2 linked regions of the Rosistilla oblonga genome follow. The protein of the gene in region 1 interacts with the protein of each later gene in a pairwise test. Links are inferred from orthologs where the notes say so. Each region holds a gene or a part of one and is shown on either strand. Other genes may lie near its edges.

Evidence for each region.
Region 2: the proteins of leuS (region 1) and ligA interact in binary tests that used the Escherichia coli proteins (3 or more experiments, as listed by UniProt). The link is inferred for Rosistilla oblonga from one-to-one orthologs.

What each region holds. Positions count from the first base shown.
Region 1 is NZ_CP036292.1:7,033,353-7,049,083, reverse strand. What follows is about bases 5,968-9,330. They hold leuS (leucine--tRNA ligase), read right to left. Parts: upstream 9,006-9,330; coding sequence 6,168-9,005; downstream 5,968-6,167. Other genes in these bases: CA51_RS24865 (sigma-70 family RNA polymerase sigma factor), read left to right, coding at 9,235-9,330; CA51_RS24875 (beta-galactosidase trimerization domain-containing protein), read right to left, coding at 5,968-6,134. In the rest of the region: CA51_RS24890 (non-ribosomal peptide synthetase), read left to right, coding at 1-1,171; CA51_RS24885 (NAD(P)-binding domain-containing protein), read left to right, coding at 1,188-2,906; CA51_RS24880 (DUF4339 domain-containing protein), read left to right, coding at 3,246-3,461; more of CA51_RS24875, read right to left, coding at 3,918-5,967; more of CA51_RS24865, read left to right, coding at 9,331-9,837; CA51_RS24860 (anti-sigma factor family protein), read left to right, coding at 9,834-10,097; CA51_RS24855 (eL24 family ribosomal protein), read left to right, coding at 10,374-11,078; CA51_RS24850 (Crp/Fnr family transcriptional regulator), read left to right, coding at 11,204-11,914; CA51_RS24845 (amidohydrolase family protein), read left to right, coding at 12,366-13,316; CA51_RS24840 (response regulator), read right to left, coding at 13,482-13,886; CA51_RS24835 (sensor histidine kinase), read right to left, coding at 13,922-15,731.
Region 2 is NZ_CP036292.1:3,439,404-3,454,726, forward strand. The notes cover bases 6,480-9,434. They hold ligA (NAD-dependent DNA ligase LigA), read left to right. Parts: upstream 6,480-6,853; coding sequence 6,854-9,016; downstream 9,017-9,434. Other genes in these bases: CA51_RS12260 (Gfo/Idh/MocA family protein), read left to right, coding at 6,480-6,805; CA51_RS12270 (metallophosphoesterase), read left to right, coding at 9,172-9,434. Also shown: CA51_RS12235 (DUF72 domain-containing protein), read left to right, coding at 1-607; dnaB (replicative DNA helicase), read left to right, coding at 926-2,386; CA51_RS12245 (glycosyltransferase), read right to left, coding at 2,380-3,486; CA51_RS12250 (glycosyltransferase family 4 protein), read right to left, coding at 3,483-4,688; hpt (hypoxanthine phosphoribosyltransferase), read right to left, coding at 4,685-5,239; more of CA51_RS12260, read left to right, coding at 5,441-6,479; more of CA51_RS12270, read left to right, coding at 9,435-10,137; CA51_RS12275 (AAA family ATPase), read left to right, coding at 10,615-11,574; CA51_RS12280 (DUF58 domain-containing protein), read left to right, coding at 11,583-12,518; CA51_RS12285 (DUF4381 domain-containing protein), read left to right, coding at 12,521-13,006; CA51_RS12290 (vWA domain-containing protein), read left to right, coding at 13,000-14,037; CA51_RS12295 (vWA domain-containing protein), read left to right, coding at 14,034-14,966; CA51_RS12300 (tetratricopeptide repeat protein), read left to right, coding at 14,973-15,323. UniProt on the Escherichia coli protein: DNA ligase that catalyzes the formation of phosphodiester linkages between 5'-phosphoryl and 3'-hydroxyl groups in double-stranded DNA using NAD as a coenzyme and as the energy source for the reaction.

The sequences.
Region 1 (15,731 bases):
GACGCTGCGTGTCTTGATGACGACCGGTTGGACACCCAGTCAACAGTTGCGGGTATTCAGCGGTGGCGAACCGTTGCCAGCCGATCTCGCGAGCCAGTTGTTGGCCAGCGGGTGCGAGCTGTGGAATGTCTATGGTCCGACCGAGACGACCGTCTGGTCGACAATCTCCCGAGTCGAAGGCGAACGCGTTTGCATCGGCCAAGCGATCGACAACACCACGATCTATCTGCTCGATCCTGAATTGCGCCCCGTGCCACGCGGCGTCTCGGGCGAGTTGTGCATCGGCGGATCCGGAGTGGCTCGCGGCTATTGGAACCAACCCGAACTGACGCGCCAGCGTTTTGTCACGCTGCCGCCGACGTCCTTCTCCGCCGACGACTCATCCACAACCGACCAGCCCTCGCCGCGCGTCTACCGGACCGGCGACCAAGTGCGAATCGACAGCCGAGGCCAGCTGCACTTCTTGGCTCGCAACGACCGACAGATCAAACTCCGCGGCTTCCGGATCGAGCTGGATGAGATCGAATCGGCGATCGAATCGGTCGCGGGAGTTCATCGCGCGGCGGTCGTCGTTCGCGGCGAAGCAGCTCAACAGCAGATCGTCGCCTTCTGCCAAACCGACGTCGATGTCGATGCGATTCGCCAATCGATCGGCGGTCGACTGCCGCAATACATGCTGCCGTCGACGATTTGTCGGCTGCCAGCGATCCCGCAAACTCCCGCCGGCAAGACCGACTACAAAGCGTTGCCGCTTCCGAACACGGAGCCTGTGGCGGTCGCAGCGATTGCGCTGCCGCAGACGCCGCTGGAACATGCGGTTGCCAATCTCTGGCAGGAAGTTTTGCAGACCGGACCGATCGGCCGCGACGTAAGTTTCTTCGAGCTCGGCGGCAACTCATTGCAAGCGGCACAGCTGTTATCGCGGCTCCGCGACCAATTCGAAGCGAAGATTCCGCTGCGGCTGCTGTACGATTCGCCAACGATTGCAGCGATCGCCGAATCGATCGTGCAGGATCAGCTGCAGCAGGCCGATATCGATGAAATCCGCATGCTTGAAGAACTGGAGAGCCTCTCGGACGAGGAGGTGCAACGACGACTGGGCAGCTTGGATGCCAGCGGTGACGACGACGCAGGTCGCGACCGCAACGACAACTTGAGCGATTCCCAATAGCGAACGAGCCCGAAACATGACCACGACAGAAACCATTCGCGACATCGACCACTTGATCCTCGGCGCCGGCCCTGCAGGGCTGCAGCTTGCCTATTTCATGGACCGCGAGCAACGCGATTATCTGGTTCTCGAAGCAAACGATCGCGCCGGAGCGTTTTACGAACGGTTCCCGCGACACGGTAAACTGATCTCGATCAATAAGGTCTACAACGGCTATACCGAGCGACGGGCCCAGTTGCGATACGACTGGAATTCGCTGTTGTGCGATGACGATGGTTTTAACTTCCAGAACTATACCGACGCCTATTATCCCAACGCACAACTGTACGCGCAATACCTGCGCGATTACGCAGCCCGCTTCGATCTGAAGATCCAATACAACACCTGGATCAGCGATGTCAGCCGTGCCGAGGACGGGTCGGGCAGGTTTATCGTTCGCGATGCCGACGGCAACCTCTACCGTTCGCGAACGTTCACCGTCGCGACGGGAGTTTCCAAGCCGTACGTTCCCGAAATCCCGGGCATCGAACTGACCGAAAACTACTTCGACATGTCGATCGATCCCAAGGATTACGCCGACCAGCGGCTGTTGATCATCGGCAAGGGGAACTCGGCGTTTGAGACGGCGAACCATCTGCTCAACGCCACCCGCGTCACGCACCTGGCCAGCCCTGGGGCGATCAAGATGGCTTGGCAGTCGCACTTCTTCGGCCACCTGCGAGCTGTTAACAATGAGTTCCTGGACACCTACATTCTGAAGGGACAGAACTCCGTCCTCGACGCCAACATCGACAAGATCGAAAAGGTCGACGGGGAATACCGCGTCAATATCACGTTTACGCACGCCGAAGGACAGCGAGCGGAAATGGCTTACGATCGCGTGATCTGCTGCACCGGATTCCGCTGGGACCCGAAGTTCTTTGGCGAGAACTGCCGCCCCGATATGGCTTGCGAAGACCGCTTGCCCGCGATGACAAGCGGCTGGGAATCGACAAACATTCCCAACCTGTATTACGCCGGCACGATCATGCAGATCCGCGATCTGAAGAAGACGATGTCGAACGTGCTGCACGGTTTTCGGTTCAACATTAAATCGCTGTACAACATCATCGCACAGCGACACGAATCGACGCCCTATCCGTCGCACCGCTTGCCGTTGGCTGCCGAACCGCTCGCCGACAAGATCATCGACCGCGTCAGCAGCGACGCCGGGCTGATGCACCAACCGGGCTTCTTGGGCGATTGTATGGTGGTCGACCGCGAGACGGGCGAGTCGCGGTATCACGAGGGGCTGGCTGTCGATTACATCTTGGACAGCGAATTTGGCCAACAGCAAGACTATTACATCATCACGATGGAATACGGCGACTTTGAAGGGAACGTCTTCAGCCTCGAACGCGAGCCGCATCCGGAGAAGGCTTACAACGACGCCTACCTACATCCGCGGATCCGCCACATGCGCGGCAACGCATTGATCGCCGAGCATCACATCAGCGAATCGCTCGAAAACGACTGGCGGCTGAACGAACATTGCGGCAAACGGAAGCTGATCCGCGCGATCGATTTCGTCGGCCAAGAGGATCCGACGCAGTACCAGCAGACCCACTTCGACAAGCTCGTTTGCTTCTTCGAACGGCAGCTAGCCGTCGACACCGCGTCGGCAACGCCGATGTGCCACGAGTCGAGCAGTCCCACAGCGTGCTCCACCGCCTGCGAAGTCTCCCAAAAAGCGTAGGCACCAAAGCGAAGCGCGATCAACGCATACCAGCACGAAGCGCAAGCGAGTGATTCGAATTCCACTCGCGACAGCGTCGCGCCCGCATGCGAAAATCACGAGAATTCACTCGCTTGCGCTTCGTGCTGGTATTTGCAACGCAGCTTAGCGCCCAGTTGAGATATCGGCTGGGGAGGATTTGAACACCGCCACGCAATGCACTTGTCCGCAAGTGCCTGGGTAATATCGGCAATCATCGGGATAGTTTTTCAATGCCCCATCCAAACTGGCTATAACCGGTCGAGCAGTAGCCGCGGGGCTTCGGTATCGTAATTCTCGATAAACGAAGGGACGCCGAGTATGTCAGTGAACTGGTATTACATGAAGCGTGGCTGGTTGGGTTCGAAACGAGTCGGCCCGATCCGGGAACCAGAATTTCTGCACCGGATCGATTCGGGGGAGATACGTCCCGAAACACTCATCCGCTGCCTTTCCAAAACGCGTGGTGCTTGGGTCTTTATGAGAACGATCACGCCAGCGATGAAGCGTTGGAACGAAAAACATCCAACCGTGTAGACACTCGCATCGCAGCCTGCTCAAGTCCACGGTCCACAAGCTCCACGCGTTCTGAGAGATTGAATACATCTTTTGTGGTTGCGAGGCGAGCATCCCGGAGCGCGCGGAAGTCGAATTCTTCCGGGTGCGGCACAAAAAAACCGCCCGTAGAACGCCGGTTCAATAAGCCGTCGCGAGTCAGCAGGACCATTGCTTCACGCAACGCATCCCCGTGAACTCCCGCTCGCTGCGACCACTCCACGACTCCCGGCGGGCAGTTGGCCACAGGCGAGCACTCTATGGAGGTCCGTGTAGCACCTAAATACCAGCACGAAGCGCAAGCGAGTGGATACATGACGCATGCGAGCGAACACACGGCGCAAGCCGTGGATTCTGATCACTCGCTTGCGCTTCGTGCTGGTATTTTTGAGTGATCGAATTTCACTTGCTTGCGCTTCGTGCTGGTGTTTGTAGGTGCTACTCTGCTTCGGTTTGCAGCGACAGCACTACCGCTTCGTTCTGTTTCCAGGGAACCGTTACTTGGCGTCCGTTCTGGAGCATCGTTCCCGTCCGTTCGTTGCGGACTTGGGTGACGGGTGTGGCGAACTGAAGCGTGATTTCTAGCTCCGATGATTTGAGTCCGACCGAGTTGCCGCCGCCTTGTGAGTTCCCGCTGACGTCGGGATTGAAGCATACGAACAGCAGCGTTCGCGGCGGCTGGCCCTCGTCGGTGGGCATCCGCCAGTAGGTGATCTCGTATCCAAACGTCTGCTCGCTTTCATCGGCGATCCGAACCCACGGTCGCACACCCGCGTCGAAGATCGGCTGTATGAACCGATCACGCTTAGCCGCGGTTTGCATTCCTTGCTCGCGATAGGCGTTGTACCACTGGGGCGATAGATTCATCAGCCACGCTTGTCCCTCTCCAAAGCGTGCCGTCTGCCCGGTGGGGAAGTCGCGGATGGCGAGATGGAAACCGCTTTCGTCGACCAGGCAAGTGTTCTTGTTGGTCAAGAAGTCGGTCGCGGTTTTGTAGGAGTAGTTCGCGTCCTGATCGACTTCCACCCACAGCGATTCTCCAAAGATCGACTTGGCCGCAAGCGAACTGGGTTGCTCGATACCGAACATGTCGTCCAACGCTCCGCCCTCGGGGCGTCCGGTGCCATGTTGGTCCCACATGCCCGGCAGGTAGTCGGCGATGACCGTTCCGCCTCGTTTGCAAAACGCGCGAATCGCGTCGGCTTCCGCATCGGATAACGCCAAGCAAGCGGGCAGGATCAGAACGTCGTACTCGTCGGGAATCCCCTGCTGGATCGCATCGACATAACTGATGAAATCGTATTGCAAACCGGAATCGCGAAGCATGTTCTCCCAAGCTTTGCGGACGTTGGCAGCGCTGCTGAGTCGATGGTCGTTGTTGCGATTTCGCCAGGTTTTCCCATGGGCTTCCGCGTCGAGGATCCATCCGAGTTGAATCGACGCATGGCTGTAATAGATCGCCACGCGATCGTGTTGCCAGCGGCTGCCGACCAGCAGAGGCCCGATCGTATCGCCCGCCTCGCGGTACGACGGAGCTACCTCGCGATGCCACGGTTTTGGTGTCTCGCCATCGAACCATCCGTCGACCCAGCCGATGAAGCCGCGGTTGCCGTGCGCCAGGTAATACCAAGTCTGCCAGATCGTATCGTCGACCGAGCGATGAAAGTGGGTGGTGACTGCCGGCAGCCCGTTCTCGGGATTAAGCGAGCGGATGATCGCCTGCGATGAGCCGAGGTTGTAGCTTTCGATGAACTGCACCTTCCGCATCAGTTTGGCATAGTCGTATCCGCCAAAAGGGCTCGGCATCTGGCCGCCCACGAGACCGCACGGCGTGGCGGGATCCAGCGTGTTGGAGTATTGAACCAGTTCGCCGATCTGGTTGCTCCACCACGAGTCGTTGAACGTCCATTGGTCCATCAGCGGACTGGCGTCGAACTCGGCGATGGTCGTTTCGCGGAGATGCGGGAGGAGCGTGTCGTAGCTGATCCATTCGGTTCGCTTGGGCGCGTTCGCCTCGCCGTAGATCTCCGTCAACCAATCCTGGTAGGCCGCCGGATCATCGGTGATCTGCCACATCGTCGGATGGACAAAATGCCCCCAGGAGGCTTCATCATCCAGTGCATACGCGACGCGCTGCGGCGAATCTCGGACCGCCGTGATATGTTTCCGCATTCGATCCCGCAGTTGCGTTAGCGTCTGCTGGTTCATCGGCACCGTTCGGATGCCGGTCGAATGCAACGCATCGAGATGGGGCTTTACTTCGCCGCCATCAAACAGATGTAGCAATCCCTTGCCAGCAGCGTGATCCATATAGAAGGGGAGGCGAAATTTCTCCAGCCACTGCAGCCGCCCGCGCGGCGATCCGGCGGTGCCGATGTCGTCGCGATCGACAAAGCCGCCGTTGTAACCATGCTCTTGGCTCCAACGCCCCGCAGCGTCGTCAAACCCGATCGTCCACCGGTAGGTCCACGGCATGTAGGTCCAGCTAGGAAACGCCTGCAGTGCCCATTGGCGGTCTTGATGCACGCGTTGGAAATCGCGTGAATGCTGGACGTAGTGCCTGTACGGATCGGCATCCTGTTGCCCCACTGCAAGCGATGAAAAAAACAGGACCACTGCGAACCCAAAGGGGACGGCGGTGACTCGCTTGCACATGGGGCAACCTCGTGCGACGGTGATACGGCGGGACTACTTCACGACCAAGTTGACCAGGCGTCCGGGGACGACGATCTTCTTGACGACCTGCTTGTCGCCGATCGCGGCGACCACTTTTTCGTCGGCCAATGCGATCGCGAGGACTTCGTCTTGCGAGAGGTCGGCGGCGACTTGGATCTTGGCGCGGACCTTGCCCTGGATCTGAACCGGCAATTCGATCGATGATTCGACCAATGCCGCTTCGTCGTGCTCGGGCCAAGTGGCGTAAGTCAGCGTGCCGTCATGCCCCAGCAGTCCCCACAACTCTTCGCTGACATGCGGAGCGTACGGAGCCAGCATCAGGACAAAGCTTTCCATCGCCGCGCGAGGGCGGACCTTCTGCTTGCTGAAGAAGTTGACGAACTCCATCATCCGCGCGATCGCTGTGTTAAAGCCCAGCGTGTCGGTGTCGTGCGTAACCGCTTTGATCGTCTGATGCAGCACACGGTTCTGCTCTTCGGTCGGCGCGACGTCTTGCACCTCCGCAGCCAACGTCGGCGTTTCAGCATCTTCGTCGGCGATCATTCGCCACACGCGATCCAGGAATTTGCGGATCCCGCCGACGCCCGCCATGTTCCACGGCTTGGTCGCTTCCAACGGGCCCATGAACATCTCGTACATCCGCAGCGTGTCGGCACCATGGACTTTGATGATGTCGTCTGGGTTGACCACGTTCCCGCGGCTCTTGGACATCTTGTCCGCCTTGGGCGTCAGTTCGATATCGGTTCCGGCTAGATAGGTTTGCCCCTGACGCTTTTCGGTCATGTCGTCCGACAAGTCGGCGCCACCAGCGGTCTGCTGCAGGATGTACGAAACCTTGTCGTTATTCTCGACGCGAACCGGCGTCACGCCCAGCGATGTCAGTTTGGCTTCCGCCGCTTCGGCTGCTGCTTCGCTGACGTGGTACTGCGGTTGGCCAAGGATCATCCCTTGGTTGACCAAGCGGCCAAAGGGCTCGGGACAACTGACGTGCCCGCGATCGTAGAGGACTTTGTGCCAGAAGCGAGAGTACAGCAGATGCAGCACCGCGTGTTCGGCACCGCCGATGTACAGATCGACCGGCATCCAAGCCTTTTCCTTTTCAGGATCGATAAAGGCGTCGCCGTTCTTGGGGTCGATGAACCGCAGGTAGTACCAACACGAACCAGCCCACTGAGGCATCGTGTTCGTTTCGCGTTTGTATCGCTTGCCGTCGATCTCGACATACAGCCACTCGTCGGGCGATTTGCCCAGCGGCGGTTCCGGTTTTCCGTGCGGTTTGTAATCTTCCAGATGCGGCAGATCGATCGGCAGGTCGGCGACATCGACAGCGCGGATGTTGCCCGTCGGATTGCCAGCGTCGTCCAGTTCGTGCAGGATCGGGAACGGTTCGCCCCAGAATCGCTGACGGCTGAACAACCAATCGCGGAGCTTGTAATTGACAGCTTCGTGCCCAGTCCCTTCCGCTTCCAGCGCCTCGGAGATCTTCTGCTTGAAGTCGGCCGTGGGGACTCCGTTGTACGGGCCGCTGTTGATCGCGTTGCCGTGTCCGGCGAAACAGGCTTCGCCCGCCAGCACCTGATCGCGCTCTTCATGCACCTCGCCCGGATCGACGACCGGCGTGATCGGCAAGTCGAACTTCTTGGCGAATTCAAAGTCCCGCTGGTCGTGCGCCGGGACCGCCATGATCGCACCGGTGCCGTAGTGAATCAGCACGTAATCGCTGATCCAGATCGGCGTCGGTTGTCCGTTGACGGGGTTGATCGCGTAGGAGCCGGTGAAGACGCCCGACTTCTCTTTGTCCTCCTGACGCTCGCGGTCGCTCTTGTTCGCCGCCGCTTGGCAGTAGGCTTCGACCTCCGCTTTTTGGTCGTCCGTCGTCAGGCGATCGACAAACGGATGTTCCGGAGCGATCACCATGTACGACGCGCCGTAAAGCGTGTCGGGGCGGGTCGTGTAGATCCGCAAGCTGTCGTCGGTTGGCTTTGCAGGAAACTCGCTGCGGGCACTTTTCCAAGTCTGGAAGTCATCGACCTCGCCGACAAAGAAATCGACTTCCGCCCCCGTGCTGCGGCCGATCCAATCGCGCTGCATCGTCTTGATGCTCTCGGGCCAATCGACCGATTCCAAGTCGTTCTGCAAGCGGTCGCCGTAAGCGGTGATCCGCAACATCCACTGTCGCAGCGGACGGCGTTCGACCGGATGGCTGCCCCGTTCGCTCTTACCATCGACAACCTCTTCGTTCGCCAACACTGTCCCCAGCGCCGGGCACCAGTTCACCAACGCATCGCTCTGGAAGGCCAAGCGATGATCGTCTTGATAGCTGCGGACCGCGTCGGCTCCCGCGGCGGTGACCTCTGCCGGGATCGGCAGTTCCGCAATCGGACGCCCCTTCTGTTGATCGGCATCGAACCACGTGTCGAACAACACCAAGAAGATCCACTGGGTCCAGTGGAAGTAATCGACGTCGGTGGTCGCGATCTCGCGGTCCCAATCGTAACTGAAGCCGAGCGACTTCAGTTGTCGGCGGAAAGTGGCGATATTCTTTTCGGTCGACGCTCGCGGCGGCGTGTTGGTTTTGATCGCGTGCTCTTCGGCGGGCAGGCCAAAGGCGTCGAAGCCCATCGGGTGCAGGACCGAGACGCCGCGCATGCGGTTGAAACGGGACACGATATCGGTCGCCGTGTAGCCTTCGGGGTGACCGACATGCAACCCATCGCCGCTGGGATAGGGGAACATGTCCAGGGCGTACAGCTTCTTGTCGCCCGGCATCTCGGGGGCGGCGAAGGTTTTGTTCTGCTCCCAATACGCTTGCCATTTCGGCTCGATCTGGGCAGGGTTGTATCGTGGCATCGGATCTGCTGAGGAAGAGTTTTTTAAGGGTATGTAGTGTTTTTCGCGTCGGGGCACAATTTTACCGGAGCATGTACAATGCGGATAGCCACGCAGCCCCAGCAGCCAGGCCGCCGCTGTTTTGGCTACCCTTATGGCGAACCGTGAGCTACATCACACCGTCGCGGCGGGCGATCGCGTTCAATAGGCGCACGCGAGTTGGCAATCTTCTTTTTACGGCTGGAGACAGATGGATAATCCTGCTGAACCTGAAGGCCCTGGGCTGCTGGAACCAGCCAGCTGGGTCGACGAACATGGTGATTTCCTTTTCCGATACGCGGTCTCGCGGCTGCGGAACGCCGAAGCGGCTGAAGAGGTGGTGCAGCAGACGTTTTTGGCTGGTTTGCAACATGTGCATCAGTTCTCGGGCAAAGGATCCGAGCGAGGTTGGCTGACCGGCATCCTGAAACGCAAGGTCATCGATCTGATTCGCGTTCGCCAGCGAACCGAGAACTTGATCGATGATGACGGTGGCAATCCAATGGATCAGATGTTCGACCGCGCCGGCAACTGGAAGAAAAGCGTGCGATCGACCCTCATGCAACCACTCGATTCGTTGGAGCGGGAGGAATTCTGGCCGATTCTACGGCAGTGCCTGCACCGATTGCCTGCGAATCAAGCCGATGCGTTTACGTTGCGGGAGATGGAAGACCTGGGAACCGAAGAAATTTGTAAGGAACTTGCGATCACTCCGTCGAACCTCTGGGTCTTGCTCCATCGGGCGCGTGTTCGCCTGGCGCAGTGCATGAAAGCTCGCTGGAACCAAGACAGGGACCAACTGGACACGCGATGATGCTCAGCTGCAAAGAAATCTCCAAGCTCGTCTCCGAATCGCTCGAAACCAAGCTGACGCTACGTCAGCGGGTCGAGCTTTGGATGCACCTGCGGCTCTGTCGGCTGTGCGCTGCGTTTCGTCGCGATGTCGATACGCTGCATCTTCGCACGCAGCAACACGTGGAAGAGCTCGACAGCGATCGCAGCGTCGCAAAAGCGAAGCTCTCCGCAGGGGCTCGCCAGCGGATCAAGCAAGCGATCGAAGCCCGCAACGACTGAGCTGTTTCGATTTGCATTTCTATATCGCGCGTCGACGATCTTGGCGAATGCGCTGTCAGTCCCCACGCTTCTCCGCGGCAATCGCTGTGAGAGGGTGAAGTGTTTCTTTCGCCCGCGTTCCCGATTGAAGTCCGCTCGGGCGGTGATAGTCGCGGCTGGCCGGCCTCAAAAAAATCTTTGCCCTCGTCTGTAAGGATCTCTGGCTGGCCTCGTCCTCTCGGCTATCAACGCCCCTGTTTTGGAAACTTCCCTTCGTCTCAAAGGATGCATTTTTCGATGCTGAATCAACGCTTTGGTCTTCGCTCGCTCTCGGCCGCTGTAACCCTTTCGATGTGCCTGGTAATCACCTCTCAAGTCGATGCCCAATCGGGCACGCGAGCTCCTCGTCCAGCCCAGCCGCCTGCGAGCGGTGGCAGTCAGAACCGCGCGCCGCAGCCGGCAGCTGGTGGCAGCCAGAGTCGAGCGGCACAGGCGAAGATCGCGATGGACGGTTATTGCCCGGTTTGCGTGATCGACATGAAAAAGTGGGTTCGTGGAACGACGCAGCACCAAGTCACCTATGACGGGAAGGTCTATCTGTTCCCCGGCGAAGAGCAGAAGCAGGTTTTTCTGGCTGACCCGGCGAAGTACGTCCCCGCGTTGGGCGGCGACTGCACCGTTTGCTCGGTCAACATGTCCCAGCGGATGCCTGGCAAGGTCCAGCACGCGGCTCTCTACGGCGGTCGTTTGTACCTGTTTCCCGGCGAAGAACAGAAGGAAGTGTTCCGTGCCGACCCTGCGAAATACGCCAACGTCGACCTCGCGATGAAAGGCCTCTGTTCGGTCTGCCGCGTCGAGATGCAGCAGGATGTGCCGGGGAAGCCGGAGATTGCGACGGTTCACCAGGGCCTGCGGTACCTGTTCCCGAGCGATGAGCAGCGGCAGATGTTCCTCGCGAACCCCGCCAAATATGCAGTCCCAGCCAACGCGCCGCTGAATTAGTCGGCGAAGTTTCGGCTTTTGTGTGTGAGCAGACAGGTGTTCACGCGTCTATCTAGAGAAGTCCTGCGGACGACCGCAAGCCATCTCCGGTTTAATCGTGTGGTGATCAACGAAAGGACACGGCCATGCCTGAAAAATTATGGCACCTGCAAAACTGTGACCTCTTCGCTCGGCTTCTGCCCGAACAGATCGAGCGGCTCGAAACCCGCTGTCGCTCCCGTTCTTTTCGGGCCCGCAGCCCGGTCTACCTTCCCAGCGAGAAGGCGGACAGCGTGTTCCTGTTGACCAAGGGGTTGGTCAAAGTCTGCAATCATACGCCAGATGGCAAGCAATCGATCCTGGCGTTTGTCGAGCCGGGGGAGATGTTTGGCGAGTTGGCGTTGTTTGCCGATGTGGCGCGGGAGGAATACGTCGAAGCTGTCGAGCCGACGACGGTTGTGATGATCCCTGCCGATGCGTTGCAGCAGTTGATGTCACAGCACGGCGGCGTCGCATTGGCGATCACCAAGATGGTCGGTCTGCGGCGCAGTCGAATCGAACGCCGGTTGAAGAACCTGTTGTTTGTTTCCAACCGCGACAGGTTGATCCATCTGCTGTTGGACCTGGCTGAACAGTTTGGATCGGTCGCCGACGACGGGATTCGGCTGCGGATCAGCTTAGCTCATCAAGAGATCGCCAACCTGTTAGGCAGCACGCGAGAAACCGTCACGATCCTGCTGGGGCAGCTCCGCGCTGAGGGTTTCATCAACGTCGGCCGCCGCAAGATCGTCCTGACCGACCCACAGCGACTCTCGCAATCGGTGCAGCGCAAAATCCCCTACCAACTGCTCGCCTAAAACCGCCCACTCTCCTTGCTGCCACGTCCCACACGATACCCGCACTGCGAAGCACGGAGAGCCAGAAAAAGAGCGTTTAGCAAATTTTCTGAGGAGGGCCGGCCGTAGGATCAGGCGGGGTCGATGCGCGGACTTGCCTCCCCGAACTTCGCTTCGCTCGTTCGACCCTCCCCTTCAAGCTTCGTTTGGCGGAGGGTGAAGGGTGCATCATCGGCCACAGCAGCAGTGTTCAGGCAGACTGGACGCCAGACGGTGCACCAGTAATTTGGATGCTCGTCAAAGTCCTGGCAGCTGACCTGAAAGTCGACAGTAGCCGAGGGTGGGGGGCGTGCGACGGAGAGGCTTCGCTGCCTGGATATTTGTTTTGCGTCGGTATCGACTAAACTAGACGCTGATAAGAAGCCATCCCCGCCGCACGAAGTTTCCTACTGCAACTTGTGAGTCTCATCAAATGATCGATCGTTCGGGTTATGAAAAACGACGCCTGCCAAATCGTCGAGAGGCAATGGGCGTCATCGCCGCCGGGCTTGCTGTTTCGTCGTCGTTGCCGGTAACGCACGCTGCCAGCGATGCGTCGATGGTGGTCGATGCCCATCTCCACTGTTTTGCGGGACCGGATGATGCTCGTTTTCCATACCACCAAAATGCGCCATATCGGCCTGGGCAAGCCGCAACGCCCGAGTTCCTGCTCGAGCGTATGGACGGAGCGGGGGTGGATCGCGCGATTGTCGTTCACCCCGAACCCTACCAGGATGACCACTGCTACCTGGAACACTGTATCGAAGTCGGCAAAGGACGTTTGAAGGGGACCTGCCTCTTCTTCGCAGACCAGCCGAATTCGCTGCAACGCTTGCCGCAATTTTTGAGGCAGCACGAGGATCATATCGTTGCGACGCGTCTGCATGCATACGCGCCAGGCCGTTTGCCTCCGTGGGGCACTCCGGAGCTCGATCGGTTGTGGTCGATCGCCACAGATGCGGGTGTCGCGATGCAGATCCATCTAGAACCCCGTTATGCAGAACGGCTGGATCCCTACATCCGTCGCTACAGAGAGACTCAAGTCATCATCGACCATCTGGGCCGACCGATGCAGGGAACGCTAGAGGAACACGCGGTGGTGCTGCGTTGGTCGGAGTTGCCGAACACGGTGATGAAGTTGGCGGCGATCCCAGACCAGAATAAATATCCGCATCGGGATGTTAAGCCGGTCGTGCGTCGGTTAGCCGAATTGTGGGGCGCCGAGCGATTGATCTATGGAGGAGGCTTTAACGCCAAGACAACGGACGCGTCCTACCGGCAGTACCGGCAACAGATCGCCCAGATGCTTCCAGCGTTCAGCGATGAGGACCGGAGCAAGGTCTTTGGAGGAAACGCCGCGCGGCTGTTTGGGTTTGATACATAAACATCGGCGGTAAACCAGAAACCGCTGCTGTTGCCACGAGAGTAAAGCATGCTGCGCTCTCTTGTGGTGAGCGGACTTTGCTGGGGCGATTCACTGCCGTCCTTGCCGCTGCCGCGGGTGAGGACAGACTGCGATCGAGGAGGTGCACGCGGCTAGGCGGTTGGATTACGAGGCGTAGGCGGGGGGCGGATATTCGACGCTGTCGGAGTAGCTCTTGACGGTGTTCATCAGTGCGTCGAGATTCGATTTGACGAAGTAGCCGGCGACGTTCTTGTCGTAGGCTTGCTGTTTGTCCCGTTGGTGGTTGGACGAAGTCAAGATAAAGACAAGCGTGCGGCGAAGCCCCGCATCGGCTCGGAGCATCTGCAAGAACTCGAAGCCGTTGACGCCTGGCATGTTCAAATCCAGAAAGACGATCAGCTTTTGCGTTCCAGCGGCTTGATTGTGCAGAAGCTCAATCGCTTCTGCACCGTCGTTGGCGACCAGCAATTCTGCGGTGATCCGATGGGAATTCATCGCGCGGCGGAACCGCTCCACATCCACTTCGTCGTCTTCGACTAACAAGAACATTTGCAATTCTCTCTATGAGTGGATCTCAAACTCGCCTACGCGGTCAGTTGTGGCGAACGGGGTTGAACCGCGGTGGGACAACTGAGTCCCTTGGGCCAAGTGAACGTAAACTTGGCGCCTTGACCGGCACAGGAAAAAACACTGACCTCTCCACCATACGTCTCGACTTGCTTCTTGACAATCGCCAGCCCCATCCCGCTGCCGTCCGCTTTTTTCACAGCAACTCGCTGATACATGCGGAATATCCGCTCGTGAAACTTCGGATCGATACCGATTCCATTGTCTGAAATCGTAAACCGATACGCCTGATCGATTTCGTGGCATTCGATTTCAACGACGCCTTCGGTCCCTTTGTCGTTGTATTTCACAGCATTTGTGATCAGGTTGAGGAATATCTGCTGCAGTGGAGCGCGGTAGGTGGGGAGTTCAGGCAGGTTGCCCTGCACCCGAATTTGTACTTCGCCCGGATTGTCGACGATCTGCAGCACCGAGTCCAAAAGTTCGCCGACGTTCACATTTTCGATCGACACCTCCGATCTTCCCGCTCGCGAGTATTCCAGTAGATCGTCCAGCAATGCTTCCATTCTTGCGACGCGATCTTGCATCTGTTGCAAGTGCTTCCGCGAGCCGGCGGGCAATAAACTGTCGCAATCTTCCTGGACCCAAGTTGCCAGCGCGTTGAGCCCTCGCAACGGCGACTTCAGATCATGCGACGCAACGTAGGCAAAGTTATCCAACTCCTGGTTCGATTCCTCCAACGCTTGGGCTTTAATCGCCAGTTCAGCCGACAGTTCGCGCGAGTGTTGCAGCAGTCTGCGCGTCTCGCGGTTCTTCTCATTGAAGATCGTTGCCGCTTGAGCCATCCGCCCAATCTCGTCGTGGCGATGCGTCGCCGGGATCGCATCGATCGTTGCTCCGCCGGAGAGTTGCCGGAAGGTTTCGGTAATCTGTGCGATCGGCGAAACAATCGAATATGACAAACGAGCGGCTAGGCAAATCGCCAACAAAATCGCTATCGAGGAAGCGGCAAATCCCAGGTTCCGCGTTTGCTGCGCGGAGGCACGTCGCGATTGGCGGTTGAGTTTTTGCTGGTCGACAACAAAAGACTTCAGGCGATTGGAGTAATAGACGAATTCGGAGATCTCACCGGCCATCACAACATTTGAGTAGTACAGATAGCTGCGGGTCGCGTGGACGGCGTGCGATCCGATTTGGCGGAACTGAGCAAGCTTCGCTAGCAAATCGGCTTGCGCTAGGGTGAATTCAGGCGAGGTGGAAGAGCTCACGATGCTCGCCGTCAAATGCTCGGCTTCCTTAAGACTCTGCACCATCCGGTCGAAGTCTTCGGATCGCGGGTTGTTAAAGTATTGCAACAGGTTCATCCGCGCAAACGAAAACGCTTGGATCGCGTTGAGCAATTGATCGTGAGACGCATCCGCAGCGTTCTCGCCGAGTGTCGCCTGGAAACGTCGCACCGCCGCTTGGACCTGGTCTCCGATCAACGGCAACTGCTCCTGAACCAAGCTCTTGCGCAGATCGCGTTCCTCCGCTGCCAACCGCAACTGCTCTTGCAGCGTTTGAACATGCGTCCGCATCTCGGCAAGAATCGTCCGCAGGTCTTCACTGTTTGCTTCTTGCATCACCGAGTCGATCTGATGGAGCAGATCCAGCTGAAATTGGACCGCGGTCTGGTGCTGAGATTCCGATCCGGTGTGCAGATAGTTTTCCGAGCGAGATTTGAGCTCCTGGACGTTGCGATCGATCTTTAGCACGGCAGCGGCTGTACGCTCTGTCTGCTCGTACGAATCAAAGTTCTGAAGCAGTCGATATTGCCCCCACCAACCG
Region 2 (15,323 bases), 3.6 Mb from region 1 along the record:
GGATCTCGATCCGTTTTTGGATCTCTTAAGCGTGTTGCAAGATCACGATCGCTTGGGCCCTTCGCGCCTGCAGTTGCCGCCGGCGTTCGACGGCCCGAAGCTACCTGTGTTGGAACATTTTCTCGAGTCGATGCCGGTCGAGTTTCCGATCGCGGTGGAAGCGCAGCATCCCGACTTCTTCGCCGACGCACCGGCCGGTCGCAAGATGCATCGGTTGCTGAAACGGCTGCGACTGGATCGGGCGATCGTGGCGGAGTGGGATCCGGACGACCCGATCACGGAGGCCGCGGCCAACGAATCGCGGCGGATCCGCTTTCCCGAACAAGTTCGCTGCGATGCGACCGGCCCGATGCCGATGTTACGACTTTGCGGTGCCAGGTTGGATCAGCTTTTGGTCCCCACTTGGCTCGACGTGTGGGCCGATGTCGTCGCCGACTGGATCGTGAAAAAGAAGCGACCCTACGTGTTCATCGACGTCGAAAATGTGAGCGACGGACCGGTGATCGCAGAGATGTTTCACGAGCGGGTGCAAGCTCTGTTGCCCGAGGTGGGGGCGATGCCTCGATGGCCCGGCCGCGGGCTGGCGGTGCAGTTGCAGCTTTTCTAAGCCATTGAAAAAGTACAGAATTGAAGATTGGGGACGCGGCCGCGACAGGAAATTCGCTGGCCGGTTCGGCTGCGGCTGGCGAATCTCTTCATCGCGACAGCGGCTTCCGTTTTCGAACACTTTGTCCACCGCAGCGGTTCCCGCATTTGCAGCGGACCGAATATTGGAAATTAGTTTTTACCCTGATATTTGTCGGCCGGAATCGTCGCAGTCGACGGCCGCCGGGGAATCCGAGGGCCGTCGGGCTTGTCAATCGACGCCCGACACGACAGCATAATTAGACTCAACGGAATCGACTCGCTCAGGAGGCAGGCAGCTGTGATTGCAGAAGGCAACGACGACAAATTCAAAGGTTCACGCCGCGACAAGAAGAAGCCCAAGTCGACAGCTAGCGAAATTCTGCAACGCCAGCCACCATTTGACTTGGAAGCCGAGATGGGCGTGCTGGGCAGTATTCTCCTGCTGCCGGAATGCTTGGATGACCTGGCGACGCTGCTGCGTCCCGACGATTTCTACGACGATGCCAATCGGATCCTGTTCACCCAGCTGCAAGAGATGCACGACATGGGTGAGAAGATCGACGTGACGCTGTTGGTCAGTCGATTGAAGAAGGCGAAGCAATACGATCTGATGGGCGGGCCGGCCTATCTTGGACGGCTGAGTACGTCGGTCGCCAATGCGGCTCACGCGGTCTATTACGCCAAGATCGTCAACGAAAAAGCGATCTACCGCAAGCTGATCGAATCGAGCACCGACATTCTGCGCGACGCCTACGATCAGACGCAGGAAGCTCGCGAATTGGTCGCCAGTGCGGAACAGAAGGTGTTTGCCATCATGGACGGCAAACAATCCAATTCGGTCAACAGCATCAGCGATATTCTGCACCAGGCGATGGATCGCATCGACGCCCGTCTGCGAGGCGAGCACACCGATGGCGGTTGCGATACGCTGTACACCGATTTCGATGCGATGACCGGTGGCTTGCACAACGGTGAATTGGCGATTCTGGCGGCTCGGCCTTCGATGGGTAAGACCGCGTTTGCGATGAACATCGCCGAAAACGTTTCGATGCAGCTCCGCTACCCCGTGTTGTTCCTGAGCTTGGAAATGTCGGGGATCGAGTTGGCGGATCGTATGTTGTGTTCGATCTCCCGCGTCAGCGGTCACAAGCTGCGAAACGGTACGATCAGCAGCGAGGAGCGCGAACGCTTGGTGGAGAAGGCGAACGAGATCCACTCCGCGCCACTATTCGTCGACGATTCGCCTAGCCGAACGGTCAGCGAAATCGCCGCGGCGGGGCGGCGTATTAAACGTCGCGACGGCGCGTTGGGATTGATCGTGATCGATTACCTGCAGTTGATCGAGCCCGACAACTCGCGCGATCCGCGGCAGGAGCAGGTTGCGAAAATCGCGCGGCGTCTGAAAGGTATGGCTCGTGAATTGGAAGTCCCCGTGTTGTGCCTGTCCCAGTTGAACCGGCAGTCGGAAGAGGGCAAAGATCACCGGCCAAAGCTGAGCCATCTGCGGGAATCGGGGGCGATCGAGCAGGATGCGGATATCGTGATGTTTGTGCATCGCGAAGAGTATTACCATCGCGGCGAAGACAAGGAACAATACGCGGGCCAGGCGGAAATCATCATCGCCAAGCAGCGTAACGGACCTGTCGGCGATGTCGAACTGACCTGGGAAGGAGCGTTCACTCGCTTCCACAACAAGGCTCCCGAACGGCACAGCGAATTCGACCAGTACGCCGAGTTCAGCGGACCGACCGATTATTGATCCAGCAGTTCGCTGTACAGATTGACGTGCCGGTCGATCATCTGGGCGACGGTGAAGTCGCTAGCGATTCGTTCCTGCCCGGCCTGACCCAGTCGGGCCGCACGCTCGGTGTCGGTGAACAATAACTGGTAGGCGTTTTTGGCAAACTCGGCCGATTCGCCGACCGGAGCGAGCATCCCCGTGACGCCGTTTTCGATCAGATCGCGATTGCCTGGAATGTCCGACGCCACGACCGGCAGTCCGGCCTGCATCGCTTCGATCAAGGCGTTGCTCTGCCCTTCGTAACCGCTGCCGATCCAGAACAGATCGAAGTGCGGAAGCAGTTCGGCGACGTCGTCGCGTGCCCCCGCAAACGTAACAGCTTGGCCTGTCGTAACCGAATCGCGGAACCGCTGCAGTTCGCCCATCTGAGGCCCATCGCCGATGATGACAAAGGTCGAATCGTTGCGAGCCGATTCCATCAGCTGAGCTGCCCAGATCAGATCGCGAAGTCGTTTCTGAGGCCACAGTCGGCCGACGGCAACGATCAGGCGGCGGCTGGGATCGATGCCCAGTCGCCGGCAAGCCTCTTCCCGCGTGATCGTGCTCGCTGTGCGAGGCGGAATCCCGTTGGGGATCACTCGAAATAGATCGGGATCGATTCCGTGAGCCGCATAAAAATCGCGGACTCCACTGCTGTTGGTGACGATCGCGTCGGTCCGTTTCGCCAACGCGCGGTCGATCACAAAATGACGCGTGGTCTTCCATTGATCGACGCAGCGTTCACCGGCAACGATCCGCCGGACGCCCAGACTGCGAGCGGCCGCGCGTCCGTAGGAGTTCGCCGCGAACAGCCAGGTGTGGACGAGATCAGGGGAGAGTTTTTTGAGCGTTCGCTTCAAGCGAAAGTAGGCCGACGGATCGGCTTTGAATCGCTTGCCGACCACAGTGACTTCGATTCCCGCCGCTTCCAAGGTCGCTCGCAACGGACCGTCGTGAGTTAACACGACGACGTGCACGTCGAAGCGGTCACGCGGCAAACCGCTGGCCAGAAGAGCCAGTTGTTTCTCGGCACCGCCGCGAACCAAGGTCGGGATGATATGGCAAATCCGTTGGGTCATCCCGTTGCTCCACTCACATTTTTGGCGGATGAATTGCCCGCCAAGCGTTCAAATAACTGGACATGTCGGCGGATCGTATCGGAGAACGACGCCGCCGCCGACAACTGGCTGCGCATCCGCTGGGCTCCCGCGGCCGCCATCGGTAGATCGTCCAAGACGTTTTGGACCGCTTCCCGCATCTTGTCGGTCGAATCGGCCGGAAAGCTGTGTAGTTCAGAAAACGCTGCCATCGCAAAGGCGCGCGTGTCGGCGCAATCGACCACCGCGGTGGGGAGCGCCGCGGCGATCGCCGCCGGCCAAAACGACTCCGCTCCGCTAGCCGCCGATGGCAGCACAAACATATCCGCAGCTTGCATTAGTTCTTCCACATGATCAAAGTTGCCCGGCAGAAACGCCGCTCGGCCGACGCCGTTATGTTTTAAGTCGTTAAAAATTTTCTGACGCCACGGTCCGTCGCCGATCATCCACAACCGCAGGTCGGGCTGAGCCTCCAACAGCGGCCAAAGGGCCGACGCCAAGGTCAAAACGCCTCCTTCGGGCGACAGCCGATTCATGCACAGAATGACTTTGCCATCGACCGGCACCATCAGGTCGTGATTCATATTGCCGAGCGTCAGACGCGCTGCTTTACACGATTCGGGAGTGCGACGGATCGGATCGCCAATGCCGTCGGCGATCCGCACGATCGTTGCCGCTTTAGCGCCGGCGACCAATAACGCTTGCTGGCACGACGCGCGGGGAGCGATCACGGCGTCGGCGGCAAAGCTGCGGACAAAGGTGTTCCGCCGCGCACGCAGAGACGCTTGCCAGACGATATCGCGCGTTCCCATCATCGTGCCACATCGGACGACGCTTGGCACGCCGACTTGTCGGGCGGTCTCGACGACCGCAGCCGCCTCTTCCCGCATCATGTCGCAGTAGACGAGATCGAACCGCGGCAATTGCTCTCGCAACCACTTCCCCAAGTTCCGCACATAACGAGCCATCGACCATTCGCCTCGCGGTGCAGCCAGCGGACGCAGCACCGGTATCTCGCGATGTTGGAATTCCGCCGGCCAAGTCGCTTGGTAGCGTGGCGTTAAGACGGTTGGGTAACATCCTTGGCGGCGAAGGCCGCTGACAAGCGCGGTCAAGCGACTGCTGGCATCATCGCAATGCGGCCAGTAGCGTCGAGTGACGATCAGCACTTGGAATCGTTTCATCGATCGATGGCCGGTCCGTGCAACGCGTGGTGGCGGTCGAGATCGGCTTGTTCCAACACGCCCAGATAAGGCAGGTTGCGATACATGTCCTCGTAATCCAATCCGTAACCGACGACAAATTCGTCGGGGATTTCAAAGGCGACAAAATCGGGGCGGACCTGCACGTCGTGCTGGCGATTCTTCTGCAGCAGCACCGCACTTTTGACGTCCTGGGCACCCATCTGTCGCATGTCTTCCAATAATCGTTCCAGCGTCCGGCCGGTGTCGAAGATGTCGTCGATCAACAGCACCTCGCGGTCGCGGATGTTGATCAACATCGCCGCGTTGACCAACAGTTCGCCGCTGCGGGTGCCGCCGCGGTAACTGCTGGCCTGAACAACACCCACCCGGATGGGCATGTTCAACCGGCGAATCAGATCGGCTAGCAGAATCAAACTGCCCGTCATCACCGCGACAACCGTCAGCGGCCGCGAGCCGTAGTGATCGTTGATCCGTTGAGCCAATTCGCTGACACCGCGCTCCAACTGTTGTTCGTCAAGCAATGTCTTCATATTTAACAGTCGAGGGTGCGAAAAAGCGGTGATGTCAGGCGGAATCCGAGCCGGCCAGGGAACACGCCGACATCTTAACATGTTGCCCCACGGTTGAACCAGTTGATTGAAAAAACGATGGCTGGCCGCTAAGATTGACTCGGGCATGAAGCCCTCCCAAGACTCCGCTCGCCTCTCTCCAGCTGGTAATCGATAACGCCGATGTCGAAACCCGATCGCACAAAGAAAACAGTCTCCACCGACGCCACGCGTTCGGATTCATCGCGACGGAAGTTCATGCAAAGCTCCAGCCTGTTACTGGCTGGCGGTGCGGTTGCGGGCGGGCTGAGCGTGGCTCGCGCGGCCCACAGCTTCGGCAGCGACACGATCCGCGTCGGGTTGATCGGATGTGGCGGACGGGGAACCGGCGCGGTGACTCAGGCATTGAGCACCGTCGATGGCGAAGTTCGTTTGACGGCGATGGGAGATCTGTTCGAAGACCGCATGCAGACAGCGTTTCGGACGATCAAGAGCAAGCATCCCGACCGCGTCGATGTCACCCGTGACACGCGGTTCGTCGGCTTCGACGCCTATCAAAAAGTGCTGCAAGCCGATGTCGACGTCGTGATCCTGGCGACCCCTCCCGGTTTCCGGCCCTTGCATTTCGAAGCGGCTGTTGACGCCGGCAAACATGTCTTCATGGAGAAGCCGGTCGCCACCGATGCTCCGGGCGTGCGACGCGTGCTGGCGGCCAACGCAATTGCAAAACATAACGGTCTGGCGGTCAGCGTCGGCCTACAACGCCACCACGAAGCCCGCTATCGCCAGTGCGTCGCTCAACTGCACGGCGGCATGATCGGCGACGTGATCATGTCCCGCGCCTACTGGAACGGATCGGGAATTTGGGTCCGGCCGCGGCAGCAAAACGATACCGAACTGCAGTACCAGTGTCGCAACTGGTACTACTTCAACTGGCTCTGCGGCGATCACATCACCGAACAGCACGTCCATAATCTCGACGTGATCAACTGGGTGATGGACGGTTTCCCCGTGGAAGCTCAAGGCCAAGGAGGCCGCCAAGTTCGGACCGGCGAGGATACCGGTCAGATCTTCGACCACCACTTTGTCGAATACACCTACGACGGTGGGGCGAAACTGATCAGCCAATGCCGGCACATGAAAGGCTGTTGGAACAGCGTCGGCGAATACGTTCACGGCACCCGCGGTTATGCGATTGTCAACAAAGCCGAAATCTACGATCACCAAGACAATCTGATCTGGAAGAGCGATGCGGCGGTCGAACAGGGGAAGGGCTGGCAGCAACAGCATCACGATCTGTTCGCCGCGCTGCGACGCGGCGAATCGCCGAACGAAGCCGATTATGGTGCGCACAGCACGATGACCGCGATCATGGGGCGAATGGCCACCTACGGCGGTAAAGTTGTCCGCTGGGACGATGCGATTCACAGCGACATCGCCTTGGCCGATTTCGATTCCTTGCGATCGTGGGACGATGTTCCGCCGGTCCTGCCTGCCGACGACGGCTCGTATCCCGTCGCGGTGCCGGGTAAAACCATCGTCGTCTGATCGATCAGAACGACATTCCCTAAGGCTTCAAGGACGAGGAACACCGCTGTGGCGAAAGCGACAAAGCAATCCGATCGCGTGCAAACGCTGGAACGGATCATCGCCCATCTGGACACGCAGTACGAACAAGGGATCGCGTGTACGCATCCCGACACCGGCGTGTTGGTCAGCGATGGCGAATACGATGCGCTGCGTCGCGAACTGCAGACGCTGAATCCTCAGTCGACGCTTTTCGAGACAGCGACCGCGTCGCAGTTGGAGAGTGCGGTTGCGAAGGTCGTCCACGATCCGCCGCTGACGTCGATCGAAAAGGCGAGCCACGAAGATCTTGCCGTGCAGCAGCAGATGCTGTTCAAATGGCTCCGCGGCGCCGACGACGCAGCCGTCGCGGAAGCTCCCGCCGGCGAACTGTTTGCCGACACGTTGCCCGACGATCTGATCACCGTCGACGGGATGAGCTACGACGGCCAGCCAGTCGTCTACAGTCCCGATCGGTTCTACGCGGCTTACAAGCTCGATGGCGTGGCGATCGCTCTTTATTACGAACAGGGAAAACTGGTCCGCGCCGGGCTGCGACCGCGCGACGGGATCAACGGCGAAGATGTCACGGCGCAGGTGCGTTATGTTGCCGGCGTTCCGGATAGGCTTCCCAAGAAGATCAGTTGCTCGATCCGGGGCGAACTGATCTGCAAGCTCTCCGACTTCGAAAAGGTGCAGTCCGAGTTGGCCGACGAAGGGGAGAAGTTGCGAGCGAATCCGCGGAACCACACCGCCGGTGGGATTCGCCAATTCAAGAACCCCGAAAAAACCGCGCGGATGCGGATCAGCTTCATCGCTTACACGATCGAAGCGCTCGACCATCCACCTTATAAGACCGAGATCGAGCGGGCTCGATGGTGTCAGGAAACGTTGGGGATCAACTATATCGAGCCCCAACCGTTTCGCTTCGAGAACCTGCAGGCGATGGAAGATGCCGTGCCAACTCTCGATTTCGAAGTCGACGGCGTCGTGATCGGAGTCAACAATCTCGAGGATCAGGAACAACTGGGACGCCACGGCGATCCGCGGACTGGCAATCCGAAAGGGAAGATCGCCTGGAAGTTTCGCGAGGAGGAAGCGACGCCGGTGATCCGCGACATCCAGTGGCAGACCGGTCGGACCGGCAAGATCGTCGCCGTGGCGATCTTCGATCCGGTCCGTTTGGCCGGCACCAACGTGACCCGTGCGACACTGCACAACGCCGGATTTATGCTCCGCAATCAGATCACGATCGGGTCGACGATCGCCGTTCGCAAAGCGGGGAAGATCATCCCCAAAGTGACCGGCGTGATCGCGGGGCAAGGGGAGCCGCAGTTTCCCGAACAGTGTCCGGCTTGCAAAGCGAAGACCCAGCTGCAGCAAGGGGGAACCGAAGAGATGCTGGAACTGGTCTGCCCCAACCCCGATTGCTCGGCGCAAAACGTCCACGGGCTGTGTCATTATCTGAGCACCTTTGGCGTCGTCGGCTTAGGGGAGAGCCGCGTGCGGACGATGGTCGAAGGGGGCAAGGTCGCGACGCACGCCGATTTCTATCGCTTGGAATTGGAAGACGCGATGGAATGTGGGCTGACGGAACGTCAGTCGCTGTTGGCACTGGCGGCGGTCCACATGATCCCTGCTCCCGACAAGATGAAAAACGACGAGCTGGGGATCGCGATCGCGACGGCTCGGCAATCGAAGAAACAGGTTCCGTTGTGGCAGCTGTTTGCGGCGTTTGGCATCGAAGCGGCGGGCAAGTCGGCTGGCAAAGCGCTCGAAGATCACTTCAGCAGCTTCGATGCGATCCGCGCCGCCACGGTCCAGCAACTTATCGAAGTTGGCGACGTCGGCGAAAAGACAGCCGAGACGGTCTCCAGCTACTTGTCGACCAACGCCGCAGCGATCGACGACCTGCTGAATTACGTCGAACCTCAGTCGCCGAAAACGGGGCTGCTGACCGGCAAGAACTTCTGCTTCAGCGGCGGCTTTCCCGAGGGGAAGCGTCACTGGGAACAGCGCGTCGAAGAACTCGGCGGCAAGTGTTCCGGCAGCGTCTCTAAGAAGACTCACTACCTGGTCGCCGGAACCGCCAGCGGATCGAAGAGCGAAAAAGCGGAGAAGCTTGGGATCCCAATCATCGATACCGACCAGCTGCAGAAGATGATCCAGGCTGGCGCGGAAACCGATGCATAGGCAAAAACTTTTCACGCGTTAGAGTTCTTCTGCTTGGACTCGAAACGCTACACTAATTTGTTCGGCTGTAGATGATGGCCGCGACGAAGCCGCCTAACTGCCGCAAGTTTCCTGTCCACGCAACCCCATCCCGGCCATCGAGGGTCGCCAACACGATGCAATATTTTTTAAGACTCTCGGTCCTGGTCTGTATCGCCACGAGTGGTTTCTGCACTGCGGAAGAGCCTGCCGACAAAACCAATGCCCGCTTCCAACAGGCGGCCGATCGAACGTTTAAAGCCTTCGATCGCGAGGAGGAACAAACGTGGCAGCGTCCGTTCTTCTTTATGCAAATGGCCGATACGCAGTACGGCTTCTTCAGCGGCAACAAGGGCTTCGATCAAGAAGTTGATCTGGTGCGCCGGGCTGTCGAGCATATCAACCGCCTGCGGCCGCGGTTTGTGATCGTCTGTGGCGATCTCACAAATGCGACGCCAGAGCATCCGCGTTATCGAGAACAGGTTGCCCAGTACCATCGCGACTTTTCCGAAGTCGATGCGGAGATCCCGTTGGTCTGTGTGTGTGGGAATCACGACGTCGGCAACCGACCTACTGCCCAGTCGATCGCCCATTACAAGGAAAACTTCGGCGACGACTATTTTTCGTTTTGGGTCGGCGGCGTCTGCAACATCGTCCTCAACTCCAGCGTCCTCAAAGATCCCAAAGACGCTCCCGAGGTCTTGGCCGCTCAGCAAACGTGGCTCCAACAACAACTGCAAGAAGCAAACGCGGCAAAGGCGAAACACATCCTGATGTTTCAGCATCACCCGCTGTTTCTGGCGGAAGAGGATGAGCCCGATCAATACTTCAACATTCCGCTGCAGCGGCGAACGCCTTTGCTGGCCCAACTGAAGCAGGCAGATGTCCGCGCGGTCTTCGCCGGACACTACCACCGCAACGCTTACGGCACCGCCGGATCGATGGAAATGATCACCACCGGTCCCGTCGGCCGTCCGCTGGGGAAAGATCTGTCGGGCTTTCGCATCGTGACGGTGCATGAGACGGGAATCGAACATCGATACTGGGGGATGGACGACGTCCCAGAGAAGATCGAAATCGAGACGACATCCGACGCGCGATAGGTCTGACGCACGTCGTTGTTGCTGCAAAATTGGGTGCGACTCGGCACCGGTTGCGGATCCATATCGATAAATTGTTCTGTCGTTGTAGCCACCGAGCGGTGGGACGTTAAACTCAATACGGTTCAGCGAAGGAGCCTCGGACCGTCGAAAGAATTAGCGGCGGGATGTCGCGGACGAGGTTACGAGTCCCAGCGATTTGGTCTGATGCAAAAGGACTCGTAACCTCGTCCACTACACGCTTCGTTGAACGGTATTGCGTTTAACCGCGTGCCCAGCAGGCCGCGCGTCCACCGCGACAAACGCATGTCGTAAACGCGCGGGGCGTTGCCACCGCGGTTAAACGAAGCGTAGTGAACGGTGGGGCGTTAAACTGACAACCTCGAATCCCCAAAAGTCGAGGCGCAACACGCCGCTCCAATGAAGTACGTCTCTTCGGGGCGCTGGCGGTGAATTCTCTGGAAAAGGATGGAGTGAGTGATGGAGCCGCGCGAGGCAATACTGAAAATTTCCGCCGCCATGAATGCGGCGGTGATCGGCCAGCAAGAGGTGGTGGAGCGGATCCTGATTGCGCTGTTGGCCGACGGGCATGTTTTGATGGAAGGTTTTCCCGGGACGGCAAAAACGCGGTCTGTCAAGACGTTGTCGAAGCTTGTCGAAAGCGATTTCGGCCGCGTCCAATTCACTCCCGACCTGCTTCCTTCGGACGTCACCGGATCGGAGATCTACCGCGAGCAGGATGGATCGTTTGAGTTCCAACCCGGGCCGATCTTCGGCAATCTGATCCTCGCCGATGAGATCAACCGGGCTCCGGCAAAGGTCCAATCGGCGCTGCTCGAAGCGATGGAAGAACGCCAGGTGACGGTCGCTGCCAAGTCGCACGCGTTGCCCGAGTTGTTCCTCGTCCTGGCGACGCAAAACCCGATCGAGCAAGAGGGAACGTACCCGTTGCCCGAAGCTCAGATGGACCGCTTCCTGTTGTACGTTCGCGTCGATTACCCGGTCGGCGACAACGAAACCGCAATCCTGCGTCTGGTCCGTGGCGAGAAGTCGGGGGCAGCGGCCGAGCCGATCGCACCGCTGTCGCAAGAGGTGATCTTCGCCGCCAGAAAAGAGGTCTATGCGGTGCACGTCGCCGAGCCGGCGGAGAAATATATCGTCGACCTGATCCTCGCGACGCGGAATCCGAAACAGTACGGCGATCAACTGGCGCGATGGATTCGCTTGGGGGCGAGCCCGCGGGGGACGCTGGCGTTGGACGCCGCAGCGCGAGCCCACGCTTGGTTGCAGGGGCAGGATTTCGTCTCGCCCGACAACATCCGCGCCGTCGCCGCCGCCTGCTTGGCGCATCGCATTCACCTAACCTACGAAGCCGAAGCGGCGGGTGTTACGCGGGTCGAAGTGATCGAAGAACTGTTAAAGAACGTCGTCCCTGTATGAGCCAGCCGATGAAAGCCCGGGTGACGATTACGCTCGAAGACTTGATGATGCTCAAAGCCGATGCGCGCGGCTTTTCGCTGACGCCTCGCCAGCCGGTCGGTTCGCTGCTGGCCGGTCGGCATGCGTCGCGGCTGCGCGGGCGCGGGCTGATGTTCGAAGAACTGCGTCACTATCACCAAGGGGACGACATCCGGTTGATGGACTGGAAAGCGACAGCACGGCTGCGATCGCCCCACGTCCGCGTCTATTCTGAAGAACGCGAGCGGCCCGTTTTGATGGTCGTCGATCAACGGTCGCCGATGTTTTTTGGCAGCCGTCGGGCGATGAAGTCGGTCGCGGCGGCAGAGGTCGCGGCGCTGGGATCTTGGCGTGCCTTGGACAGTGGCGATCGCGTCGGCGGTCTGGTCTTCAACGACCACGAGATCGCCGAGGTGCGTCCGCATCGCAGCCAAAACCGCGTGCTGCAATTGTTCCACGAAGTCGTTCGATTGAATCAGCAGCTGGCGGATCCGAGCGCCAAGCAAAACGAAACCGCTGCCGGCGAGCAACCGATCCAACTGAACGCCGTTCTGGAACATGCGTTGCAGGTTGTGAAGCACGATCATTTGGTGGTCGTGATCAGCGATCTCGACGGTGCCGACGACCAGACGCAACAGCTGACCAGCCGGTTGGCGGCACACAACGATGTCTTAATCGTGGCGGTCTACGATCCGCTGGGGATCTCGATCAACGGGGCTCCAGGAATGCTGGCCCATGATCGCGGTCGGGTTTGGGAAATTTCGAACAGCCCCGGTTTTCGAGACGAGTTCCAAGCCTCGTTTCAACGGCTGCTGGATCATTGGAAAGAGATCTTTCACGGCTTGCGAGTCCCGGTGTTGCCGATCTCCACCGCCTCGCCCGTCGCTCCGCAGATCCGGTCCCTCTTTGGCAATCAATCACGGTAACGATGGACGACGCAACTAGCCTAGACCGTTTGCACGATATCGTCGTTCCGCCAGAGGTCCCTTGGTGGCCGCCGGCTCCGGGCTGGTACGCCGTGATGATCCTTGTCGCCGCAGGCGTGTTGGCGATCGCTTATCGTTCGTGGCGTCATTGGCAAGCGAATCGCTATCGGCGGGCGGCACTGCAAGAGCTGCAGTCGGCCGATTCGGCGGCCTCGGTCTCGGAGATCTTGCGTCGAACCGCGCTGGCGATCCAACCGCGAGCCGAGATCGCCGATCTCGTCGGCGATCTTTGGGCGGCTTGGTTATCCGAAGCCGCTCCACTGCCGATGCCGGCCCAGGTCCGCGAGCAATTGGCATCGGCGATCTATCGCAAATCGGAAACGACCGACGAACTGAATTCGCTACGGGAATACGCCAGCGGCTGGATTCAAACGCATGAGATTCCGGCCGCCACGAACCCATTGCCGGAGGACCGCCACGGATGCTGACCTTCGACTACCTCTGGGTTTTCCTGCTGTTTCCCCTGCCGTGGTTGTTGCGCGCGTTGCTGCCGCCACGCCAGTCACAACAAGTATCGGTACGCGTTCCGTTTGGCAATCGCTTGGCCGAAGCGATGGCCCGCAGTCCCGTTGCCGTGATCGCTGCGGCAGCGCCGACGCGTTGGATTCTGCCAGCGATTCTCTGGACGCTGGTCCTCGCCGCCGCCGCGCGGCCACAGTGGATCGAGCCGCCAATTACCAAGGAACTACCAACGCGCGATCTTCTGCTGTTGGTCGATCTGTCGGGATCGATGGACCAAAAAGACTTTACGAATAAGAGCGGTCAGAAAGTCGATCGGCTGGCGGCGGTCAAAGAGGTGCTGGGAGAGTTTCTCGACCGGCGTCAGGGAGATCGCGTCGGGTTAGTCGTCTTCGGCGACGCGGCCTATCTGCAAGCTCCGTTTTCGACCGACCTGGAGTTGTCGCGGCGTTTGTTGGACGAATGCCAAGTCGGCATGGCGGGGCCACGGACCGCGTTGGGAGACGCCATCGGTTTAGGAGTTGGTTTGTTTGACGAGAGCGATGCTCAGGCGAAGACGATCATCGCGCTGACCGATGGCAACGACACCAAGAGCAAGATTCCGCCGATCGAAGCGGCACGCGTCGCGGCGCAACGCGACATCCACATCCATACCGTCGCGATCGGCGATCCGACGACGGTCGGCGAGGATGTGTTGGACGAACAAGCGCTCCGCGACGTCGCATCGGCCACCGGCGGGGCTTACTTTTTTGCTGCCGATAGGAAGAGCTTGGTGGGGATCTACGACGAATTGGACAAAATCGAAACTCGGAAAGTCAAAACGGTCAGCCATCGCCCACGCACCGATATTTACTACGTGCCGCTAGCGGTGGCGCTGCTGCTTTCGATGGCCAGCAAATTTGCCGCCGCCCTCTCTCGCCGGACTCCTCCGGAACTGGCCGCCCAAACGACAAGGATCCACGTCAATCCGATCACTGGCAGTTTGGAGGTCGACGGATGATGGGACTCTTGCACAACTTTCATTTCGTCCGCCCACTTGGCCTGGCGCTGATTCCAATCGCGATCGCGGTCTGGTGGTATTGGCAGCGACAGATCGATCCGCTGCGCGGTTGGCGGCAACAGATCGATCACGACCTATTGGAAGCGTTGGTTGACGATCGCGATACGAAGCGCGATCCCATGCGTTACGCGATGGTGGCCGCTTGGATCGTCGCCGCGATCGCGATCGCCGGGCCGACTTGGAAACTGGAACCCAATCCCTTCGCCGAAGACGCTCCGCCATTGATGATCGTCTTGAAAGCGAGCGAGAGCATGTTGCAGTCTCCCCCTTCGCCGTCGCGGATGGAGCGTGCTCAACTGAAGATCAACGATCTGGCGAAGGCGCGCAAAGGAGATCCGTTGGGACTGCTCGCGTATTCCGGTTCGGCCCACCTGGTCCTTCCGCCGACGCAAGACACCGCCGTGATCGGTGAGATGGCGGCGGAGATCAGCCCCGATGTGATGCCGGTTCCCGGCGATCGTTTGGACTTGGCGATCGCCGCTGCGGGTGGCTTGTTGCGAGAACAGGGATCGGGTGGCTCGCTGTTGGTCGTCGCCGATACCGCGGATATCGATCCGTCGGAAGTGGCCCAAGCCCATCGTTCCGTCGGATCACCGCCAACGGAGTTCCTTGCATTGACCGATCCCGATTCGGCGGAGACGCAATCGCTTCGCGACGTCGCTGCGGCGATCGGTGGTTCGGTCGAATCGCTTTCGATCGAAGACGACGACATCCAACAGATCCTCAGCTTCGCTCAACGACGCGCCGCCGCAGGCGTCTCGGGCGAGAGCAACCGCTGGCAGGAGGCTGGTTATTGGTTGACGCCGCTGTTGGCTTTGTTTGTCGCTGTCTCGTTTCGACGCCAAAAATCTTCGCAGCCCAAGGAGTAGCCCGTGATGATTTGGAAAACCGGAGCTGCCGTGGTCGCCATCTCCTGGATCGGTCTTTGGATGACCGGCGATCAACATGGCGATCGCTTGATGCGAGCGGAAAAGTTTGCCGACGCAGCGGCCGTTTACAACGATCCAATGCGGCAGGGAGTCGCTTGGTATCGCGCGGGGGAATTCGAAAAAGCGACTCAAGCGTTTGCTCGTCTTGCGACGCCGGAAGCCGAATTCAACCAAGGGAACTGTTGGTTGATGTTGGGTAAATACGACAAAGCGGTCGCCAGTTATGAACAAGCGATCGATCAGCGCCCCGATTGGAAGCAGGCGCTGGAGAATCGCGACCTCGCCGCCGCGCGGGCC